DNA from 3 places in the Paenibacillus sp. OAE614 genome. Region 3 is predicted to be linked to each of the others. Evidence: riboswitches for the same ligand, from Rfam matches in the RefSeq annotation. Region 3 holds a riboswitch; each other region holds the start of a gene.
What was found. Region 3 has a riboswitch for thiamine pyrophosphate ahead of ABIE48_RS29440 (ABC transporter substrate-binding protein). Riboswitches for the same ligand answer to the same signal wherever they lie in the genome.
Positions count from the first base shown of each region.

Region 1: linked by a shared signal. The riboswitch ahead of ABIE48_RS23715 (ECF transporter S component) and the one ahead of ABIE48_RS29440 (ABC transporter substrate-binding protein) in region 3 are both predicted to bind thiamine pyrophosphate.
Region 2: linked by a shared signal. The riboswitch ahead of tenA (thiaminase II) and the one ahead of ABIE48_RS29440 (ABC transporter substrate-binding protein) in region 3 are both predicted to bind thiamine pyrophosphate.

Region 1 is NZ_JBEPOD010000001.1:5,132,888-5,136,161, forward strand. It holds gene ABIE48_RS23710 (ABC transporter ATP-binding protein) at 1-1,128, opposite strand, end outside; gene ABIE48_RS23715 (ECF transporter S component) at 1,121-1,732, opposite strand; TPP riboswitch at 1,812-1,925, opposite strand; gene asd (archaetidylserine decarboxylase) at 2,206-3,000, shown strand; gene ABIE48_RS23725 (SDR family oxidoreductase) at 3,019-3,274, opposite strand, start outside.
Region 2 is NZ_JBEPOD010000001.1:2,515,799-2,519,072, forward strand. It holds gene ABIE48_RS11800 (class I SAM-dependent methyltransferase) at 130-852, shown strand; gene ABIE48_RS11805 (YrdB family protein) at 957-1,283, shown strand; TPP riboswitch at 1,418-1,522, shown strand; gene tenA (thiaminase II) at 1,662-2,360, shown strand; gene thiM (hydroxyethylthiazole kinase) at 2,357-3,205, shown strand; gene thiD (bifunctional hydroxymethylpyrimidine kinase/phosphomethylpyrimidine kinase) at 3,202-3,274, shown strand, end outside.
Region 3 is NZ_JBEPOD010000001.1:6,402,888-6,406,161, reverse strand. It holds gene ABIE48_RS29445 (thiamine-binding protein) at 1-5, opposite strand, end outside; gene ABIE48_RS29440 (ABC transporter substrate-binding protein) at 60-1,112, opposite strand; TPP riboswitch at 1,330-1,442, opposite strand; gene ABIE48_RS29435 (VOC family protein) at 1,517-1,903, opposite strand; gene ABIE48_RS29430 (CGNR zinc finger domain-containing protein) at 2,439-3,041, opposite strand; gene ABIE48_RS29425 (MBL fold metallo-hydrolase) at 3,055-3,274, opposite strand, start outside.

The DNA.
Region 1 (3,274 bases), 1.3 Mb from region 3:
CCCGATCCGGTCCGAAGGGCAGGTCCGCTTCCTGCCCCTTCCCTGCAGCAGCCTGCCTTCCAGCACGTAGCTGCCGGCTGTCGGAAGAAGCTGCATCAGGCTCAGCAGCAAGGAGCTTTTCCCCGCCCCGTTAGGACCGACAACGGCGACAAAATCGCCGGCATATACCTCCGCCTCTTCCACCATGATCGCCGGCGCATCTCCGCGGAGACCGACAAACCCCCGCAAGGAGAGGACCGGCGCCGCCAAGTCCGCGCCTTGCTGCGGGGATTGCACTAGGCCGCTGTTCCATGTATCCCGGTGACGGATATAATCCTCCCAAACGCCGGGATACCAAATGCCATTTTCCTGAAGGGTCCGGCGGTACGCCGTGAAGATTTCTGCCGGCTTGCCGTCGGCCAGAATGCTTCCGTCCGGCGCGAACAGAACGATCCGGTCGACCCAGTTCACGATTTCTTCGATCCGGTGCTCGACGATCAGCACGGTCCGTCCGGCCGATACACCGCGAACCGCCTCCCAAATTTGCTGTCTCCCCTCGGGGTCCAGCAGCGCCGAGGGCTCATCCAGCAGGAGCACTTCCGGTTCCAGCAGAAGGACCGAAGCGAGCGCGAGCCGCTGCTTCATCCCAAGGGACAGCCGTTCAATCGGAGTGTGCAGCTCTTCGAGGTCCAGGCCGACCCGCCCGAGCGCCTCCCGCATCCGCGGCACCATATCCTCCCTGGCTACTTGGCGGTTCTCCAGCACAAACGCCAGCTCCTCATCGACATACGGCATGCAGAACTGGGTATCCGGGTCCTGAAATACATACCCGCACGAGCGGGGCTTCCGGATGTCCGCATATTTGAGCGGAACGTCGATGACCGCCGGAATCAACCCGCCGAGCACCTGCAGCAGCGTCGATTTCCCGCATCCGCTTGGGCCGAGCAGAAGCACCTTTTCCCCGGCTGGCACGGACAGGGAAACATCCTTGAACACGAACGCCTTCTCACCCGGAAACTTCAGGCGCAGGTCCGTTACCGAAACGGCAATTTGCCCGCTCCCTTGATCCGCCCTTTGATCCGCTCCTTGACCCGTCTCATCCACCGCCGGATGCTGCATCGTCGCGGCTCCCCGGTTAGCCTCAGTCATGATCGAGCGCTTCATAATCCTTGGCTGTCACCGGCCGGAGCAGCTGGGTTACTCCGGTTGCTTCCAAAGCTTTGGTCAGGGCATACGCCAGGTACCCTGCGAGTACCGCCGAGCTGATTAACCGCATCACGTACTTGAACACGATCATCCATGTCGTATAGTCCGTGACGTAGCCGTAGTACACATCCACCAGGAATGATCCCAATCCCGAAGCCATACCGGCCAGCGCCGCTACCCCCATGGAGAATTTGCGGTAACGGAACAGGGCGAAGATCAGCTCCGCGGCAAGACCTTGCGCCACGCCGTAAATCGCCAGCTGAAGGCCCCATTCACTGCCGAACAGAATTTCTACGTGAGCCGCGGCAACCTCGGCCAGGAGGGCTACGCCGGGCTTGCGGATCAGCAGCGCGGCAAGTGTCGAAGCGAGGAACCACATGCCGTACAACAGCTCATCCGCTTGGAAAAACAGCGGCTTGAACAAGTCGTTCACCGAACCCCAAAAATGGTACACCACCCCGATCACGAGGGATAGCAGAATCGTCACGAGCAGGTCGCTGAGCTTCAGCCCCTTCGGCCGATCCATCTGCATCGTACTGCTGTTCATTTGACAACATCCTTTCTTTTTCCAAAATTGGGCAATAAAAAAACCCCCTGGATAAGCGAGGGAGATCGTCAAATAAGCCCATAAAAGGACTTGAATTCTCTACGCTGGCATTATCCAGATCAGATTCCCGGTCAGCAGCGGTTCATTAGCTGCACTCTCAGCCCGATTCGCTCGAGCTCCCGTATTCCCATATGTACACAGATGAACGCAAGGCGCGGCATCGCCGCCTCCTGGTCCCGGAGCCATCGCCGTCCAAAGCGATGAGATGCTTGGGTTCGATTCCGTGTAACAGGCACCTCGCCTCGATGAGTCGGCTCGGGCCCGTATTGATTCCAAAATACATGATCCTCGAAGGATTGGCAATACCATTTTTCTCCGGGGCGGTTTCCAGCATTTGTTGCATATTGATTTGATAGCCGTTCTATGTCAATATATTCAGAGTGCTACAGGCACGTATGGAAGGGAGATTAGGCATGACAAAGAAATTACTGCGGCTCATGACAGAGCTCTCCTCGCGAAAGTGGCTCTCTTCCATGATGGGACGCTTCTCGCACAGCCGGCTCAGCAGAGGGGTCATCCCTACGTTTATCAAAAGCTATCAGATCCCGGCGCATGAAGCGGAGAAAGAAATCTATGAATACCGCACGCTCAACGAATTTTTTTCACGGCGGCTGAAGCCCGGCATGCGTCCAATTCACGAAGGCGAGCACGTACTCACGAGCCCCGTCGACGCCAAGATCACCGCAATGGGTGAAATCACCTCAGGCACGATTCTGAACGTGAAAGGGCAGGATTATTCGGTGGCGGAGCTGCTTAATTTCTCTCCCCACCTGGAGTTATATAAACATGGCTATGTCTTTGTGCTGTACCTCAGCCCTACCGACTATCACCGGATCCACTCTCCCATCACAGGCGTGAAGGTGGAGAGCGAGCATATCAAGGGACGATGCTACCCGGTCAATGATTTTGGCATGACCCAGATGAAATCCGTGCTGTGCCGCAATGAGAGGCTGATAACGTATATCAAGGGAGCCCTGGGAGAAGTCGCGGTCGTCAAAGTCGGCGCCATGAATGTCAGCAGCATCCGCTACGACGACGAAACCGCCAATTCCTGGCGTAACGGCGATCCGCTCGCCTATTTTGAGTTCGGTTCGACCGTCGTGCTGCTGATCCAGGACGGCGCGTTCACCCCGCGGACAGACCTCCGGACCGGAGATCATGTCCGCATGGGCCAGCTGCTCGGTCAGCTGCACCCGCATAAAGGCTGAACCGGAAGCGAATCCGGCTCAGCCTTTTTTGCTTAGGAGCGCGAGCATAATCCGCTGAAACCACCGGTCCGGAAGCAGCTGCTTGGCCTTAATCGTCCAGCGTGTGCCAACAGGCAGCGCATAGCGGAATGCAGGTTTATTCATACGCGCGATTCTCGCGATCAGCCGGGCCACATCGGCCGGATCGCCGCGCTGGTCGGCGTTGTCACGGGAAAAGGCCATCACCTGGCTCAGCATCCGCTCGTAGGGTGACCGCTCGGCGGCGCTCATCTGC
Region 2 (3,274 bases), 3.9 Mb from region 3:
CTTGTCATTTATAACGCATCCTGCCGCAACTAAGTTCTGCACAGCTTACATAAAGCTGGTTTATTTATATCCAACCTTTCTGTTGGTTGGTATAATATGGTGGAGAATAGAGTCTACGGAGGTGGTTGCATGAAAGAGAGGGTGCTCGAGGCTTATACCAAGCTCGCCAAGGACTATGAACTGCATACCGATTCGGACAGCGGCGCCAACGCATACTACGAGCGTCCGGCCATGCTGGAGCTGCTGCCAACGGATATGTCCGGACTTCATGTCCTTGATGCAGGCTGCGCCGCAGGATGGTATACCGAGCAGTTCGTTTCCCGGGGGGCATCGGTATCGGCGATCGATTTCAGCCCCGATATGGTGGAGGCGGCCAAACGGAGAGTTGGCAGTCAAGCGGAGATTCAAGTTCATGATCTAAATGAACCGCTGCCATACGGAGCCGAAAAGTTCGACTTGATTCTCAGTTCGCTAACGCTGCATTACATCGAAGACTGGGATCCTTTGTTCCGTGAGTTTCAGCGGGTATTGAAGCCTGGAGGAACGTTATTGTTTTCGGTGCATCATCCGTTTATGGACTTTACCGTTTTTAAGAGACCGGATTATTTTGTACGGGAGCTGCTTGTAGACCGGTGGACGAAGAAAGAGGCAGGCAGCGTTGAAGTGACGTTCTTCCGTAGACCCCTGCAGGAAATCGTCAATATGACGTCAAGCTGGTTTGTACTGGACCGGCTTGTCGAACCAAGGCCGGTTCCCGAGTTTCTGGAGCGGCTGCCGGAGTCGGCCGACTTCTACCAGCGGATTCTGCATCACCCGCATTTTTTAATTGTGAAAGCACACAAGCCGGAGTGAGAGGGGAAGAGTCGCCGAGGTAAGCAAATAAACAATCGGCATAATTTTTCTGAGAATGGCTTCATTCCAAAGGCCCTGACCGGCCCAAAACGGAGGGTTTGGCAATGATTGTGATCGACCTTATTTTTTTTCTAATGGAGCTGTGTGCACTGGCAGCCTTTTGCCTGTGGGGATTTAAACTGGATACCGCCTTGTGGATCCGTATCGTGGCAGGAATAGGTTCGCCGGTCGTAGTTGCTGTTTTTTGGGGAATGTATGTCGCACCGAAAGCGACCTTCCCGGTGACGCTTCCCGTCCGGGCTGTACTGCAGCTGATCGTATTCGGTCTGGCCGCGGCTGCGCTGTACGGATCGGGTTATCGAACGGCCGCTGTCATTTATGCTGCTGTCGTCATCGTCGAGATGATCCTTTCTTACGCGTTGAAAAGATAAACACTTGAAGGTGGAAGGAGATCCGCATAAGCGATCGACAAGCTTTTTCCCGGTATCCCGCCAGCAGCTTTTTTTGTTTGACAACACCGGCAAACGGAGCTACATTTAATCATGAACTTGTAAAATATCATACGAAAATCCACTAGGGGAGCTGCGGAGGCAGCTGAGACAAGTGATCGCTTGGACCCTTTGAACCTGATCCGGTTAATACCGGCGGAGGGAAGTGGAGCAGGCCATTACATACGCAACTTTCTTGATGAGATACATTCAGGATGACACTGCAAATAGCGGCCGCTCCATTTCGGGGCGGCTTTTTTGTGTTGGCTTCCCCGCGCTCGAACATGCGATTTTCGTCAAAATTAATGGAGGTGCATTATCATGGCCCGGTTTACCGAAGAATTGAGACATGCGGCAGATCCCATTTATCAAGCGATCTTAAAGCATCCGTTTGTACGGGGGATTGCGGAAGGTACCTTGTCCAAGGAGCAGCTGATTCACTATGTGAAGCAGGATTTTGAATACCTGAATGCCTACATCAGGATCTATGGCATTGCCATATCCCGATGCGATTGCCGGCAGACGACCGCGCTTTTTAACGAACAGATTTCGTTTATTTTGAACAGCGAAACGCATCCCCACCAAAACTTTTGTGATGTCGCCGGTGTTGCATATGAGGAACTGCAAGGCTATCCGCTGGCTCCATCGGCTAATCATTACATCCGGCATATGCTGAACGTCGCCCATGAGGGGGGACTTGAGGATATTGTAGCTGCGCTGTTACCTTGCCCGTGGACCTATACGGAAATCGGCCAACGTCTGCTGGAGGAAGTCCAACCGGAGAAATCCCATCCGTTTTATGAATGGATGCACTTTTACGGAGACCGTGAAAGCGGCGTAACGGTACAGCTGCGGCGGCTGCTCGACGAATGGGTGGAAGGCCTGGCTCCCGCAAGAAAAAAACGGCTGATGGAGCATTTTCTGACCAGCTGTCAGCTGGAGTACATGTTCTGGGATATGGCGTTTACGCTTGAGGATTGGCCGGTTTCCCTGGCTGCAGCGGAAGGGGTGGAACGATGACCGCCGATATGTTCCCGTCCGGACTTATCCAGCTTCCTTTACGGATAAAAGAGCAGCGTCCGCTCATTCACAACATGACGAATGTGGTCGTGACCAACTTTACGGCCAACGGCCTGCTTGCCCTTGGCGCCTCTCCGGTTATGGCCTATGCCAAAGAGGAGGTGGCCGATATGGCTCGGGTCGCCCAAGCCGTCGTCCTGAATCTCGGAACGCTGAACAGCGAATTGGTGGAAGCGGCGATCATCGCCGGCCGATCGGCAAATGATCATGGCGTTCCGGTGTTCCTGGACCCCGTCGGCGCGGGAGCGACCGCATTTCGCACGGAGGCTGCGCTGCGAATTTTGCGCGAGGTGCGCGTGTCGCTGGTTCGGGGCAACGCAGCGGAGGTTGCCTATCTCATTGGTGAATCCGGCGCGATTAAAGGCGTCGACGCAGGTGAAGCCGGGGAGTCCGCTCCCGCAGACTTGGCGGCACGGGCGGCGCACCGTCTGGGGACTCTCGTCGCCATTACCGGGCAAGAAGATGTGATCACCGACGGAACGAGAGGATACTTGATCCGGGGCGGACATCCGATGCTGACCCAAGTCACCGGGACCGGCTGCTTGCTGACATCGGTGATCGCCGCTTTTGGAGCGGTCGAATCCGATCTGCTGTCCGCTGGCGCGGCCGCCTTGGCGTACTACGGTGAAGCGGCCGTTCGGGCTTTTGAGTGGGCCGGCATTGAGGGGCCGGGAAGCTTCCAAATCGCTTTCCTCGACGCGTTGTCTGTAATGGACCGGCATCCTTTGGAGGAAGGAACCATTACGGCTCTTCTGGAGTCGGCAGGAAGGGGATTTGTACAATGAGCATCCCGAAAGCTTTGACGGTAGCCGGTTCTGACAGCGGCGGCGGGGCAGGCATCCAGGCGGATATCA
Region 3 (3,274 bases):
GCCATGCGAATCTACTTCCTCTCTTGATAAGATTACATGTATTTTAGGTTAGATGCGGCTTACTGTTCCGGCAAAAAGTCGTTCGTGTACGCGCTCTTTACGTCCAGAGGCTTGTCCAGCAGCTTGTGCTCGTACATCCAGTCGGAATAGCCCTTCCAGATTTGTTCCTTCTGCTCGCCCCAGCGGGCTGCGTCGTCCTGATATTTAGGACTTAACCATTTCTGGCTTTCGATCACCAGCTGCTTATCGAGGTCCGGCACGTCCTTCAGCAGCAGGTTAGCGGCTGCTTCCGGCTTGTCGATCGCGTATTGGTAGCCTTTGGCGGTCGCGCGCATAAACGCTTTAACCAGCTCAGGGTCGTCCTTGATCTGCTTCTCGTTCGTTACGAGAACCGGCGTGTAGTAGTCCAGCTTCTCGGAATAATCTTTGACATACAGCATGTCCAGCGGCTCGCCGCGCAGCTTCGCCTCGATACCGGTCCAGCCGTAGAAGATCCAGGCGAAATCGATGTCCCGCTTCACGGCGGTAAAATAATCGGCGTCGCCGATGTTGACGATTTTCACCTTCTTCACGTCCGCCTTGTCGATCTCCATGATGGAGCCCATAACGGCTTCTTCCACAGGGGAGCCCCAGCCGCCGTAGGTTTTACCTTCAAAATTTTTCGGCGTCTTGATTCCCCGGTCGACCGGCGCGGCAAAGCCCGACGTGTTGTGCTGGATGACCGCCGCAATCGAGACGAGCGGCACGCCCTGCGTGCGGGCCTGGGTCACGCTCTCCTGATAGCTTACGCCGAAAGGCACTTTGCCGGAAGCGACCATGGCGTCGGCGCCCGTGGAGCCCGGCTGCGCGATTTCGACATTCAATCCTTCCTCTTTATAGTAGCCCAGATCTTTGGCGACGTAGAGTCCGGTATGATTCGTGTTGGGCGTCCAGTCGAGGACGACTTTGACGTCCTTCAGCGGCTTCGCTGCGGTGTTGTCCTGGCCTGCCGTGGTGTCGGAAGCGGATGTTCCTTCTCCGCCGCCCGTATTGTTCTGGCTGCCGCCGCATCCGGCAAGCGCCAGTACGAGCATGCAGACCAGCAGCAGCAAGCCGATCGATTTGTTCTTCATGGCTTTTCTCTCTCCTTCGATATCCGGCCGTTCTATATTCTCTCTGTAGAAGCATCGACCGGTGATCCCCTCTCCCCGTTATATTTAGAATCGTAAGCCGATCTGAGTGACTGAATCATAAGCATTCGCAAGGCGTAATCCCGTTTTTCACTAGTATGAATGAAAAAAGCGCCCCGTAAACGGGACGCTTCATATGCGCAAGATCAGCACGGCTTGTATGCCGTGGCAAACGGTTTCCTACGCTGGCATTACCCAGATCAGGTTAAAAGGGTCAGTATCTTAAAGGGATACAATCTCAGCCGGCCAATTCCAGCACCCCGGATTCTATAAGGTTTTCGGGTTGTTTTCCTCCCATATTATAGTCCATCCCCATGGGGGTGTCCAGACATTCGCCCGATTCCAGATTATCTCTGGAAAAATTCGATCCATTCTTTTTCCGGACCATAGATAAAGAAATATTGGTATCCGTTCGGCAGGGTCACGATTTCCTGATCGATCAGCTCCACGCCGTCGAGCGCCTGAATCCGCTCGAATTCCTTCTGAATATCGTCGACATGGATCGCAAAATGGTGCACCGTGCCTTCGGCCGGCAGGTCGTAGCTGTAGCCTTGAATGAGCTCGATTTCCGTCTCGTTACTGCCCCCGAAGCCGAGAAACGCCAGCTGGAACACGCCGTTGGTGTGCGTCAGCCGGCCTTTCAGCTCCAGGCCCACGATCTCGGTATAAAATCGGATGGTTGACTCCAAATCCCGTACGACGATGCCGACATGATCCAAACGTTTATTAGCCATATGTATGAGCTCCTTTTCATAGTACTTATAAGTAATGGGTTTGCCCTAAATTAAGGCCATTATAGCATTTAAATCCGAGTTGTAAGGCAACTTTATGTAAATATCATTGTTTATAAATTATAGACTGTTTGGTGGCATCGTTAGGTATTGAAATAGTCAGGAACGGGGGAGAGGGTCCTGAAAAAAATAATTGCAGCATGGCTTTTCATGTGTATGTTGACAGCATGTACCGGGCCAACGTATGGCGGAGGGGACATAACGATACTCGATAAGCAGCTCATTGGTTCGACATATTGGATTGTCGCCGAGAAAACCCATAGTAAAGAAGAAGGACCAGTTAAAATTAAAGTCGATAATGAAAACACATGGAACTTGTTAGAGGTCGGAAGAACGTACCTATCGACATACTCATACAAGTCGTTGGACAAAGGAGCTAAACTGCTGAGTGTCCGCCATATAAATGAAGGGCAGTCAGCAAAGAAATAGAACCACTAAAAAAAGCCCGGGATGTCCATCAGACGATCCCAGGCTTTTTTTAGTTCCTGCGCTGCTGCTTCTTCTTCGCATAAAATTCGGCCGCCTTATGGCGGTTGCCGCAAGTGTCCATGCTGCACCAGCGCCGCTTGCCGCTCTTGGAGGTGTCCACAAAGTGCAGGATGCAGTCGTCATGCTCGCAGATCCGGATGCGGTCCGAAGATACGCTTGCCAGCGTCTCGAACAGGGAGCGGACGATGGGGTACAGCACGCCTTGGACGGCGGTTTGCCCGTAGGTGATGAGAAGGGGGGTGCCCTGCGCATCCCGCTCAGCCCGAAGCGCCACGTCTAACCGCGAAGCTTCGGCCTCCATGGCGGCGAATGCCTCATCCGACAAGGTGCCACCATGGTCCAGGTCTTCTAGGACGAGCCGGCACACGCCGCGCAGACGGAGCAGTTCGGGCAGCAGGTCTTCCCGCGTCACAGCTGAAGCTGCCCCTGCGGTATTGTTCAAGCCGTGCAATTCATTATCGTGGAGCCATTCGTCTAAATAACCTGGCTCCTCCAGCATATCCGTGACCCGGTGCTCCCGCATACGCACCGTATTGGCGAGATTGATCCACAGGGCGCCTCCCAGCACATTGCGGGAAGGGGATTTATCCATGATGCGTCATCCTTTATAGAGTAATCGTTTCCTTTGTGTTCAGGAATGCTATGTCCATTGTATCACCAACTGCAGCCCGCAGGCGATTTTGCCAATCGGGAGTCTGCAGGTATACAGGCGGATGGTGGATGGCGGTATGGTGGATCGGCACCAGCCGTTTGGTCCCGAGAACGCGTGCGGCCGCCGCCGCTTGTTCCGGAAGCAGCGTAATCGGCATGCCGCTGGGCGGCTGA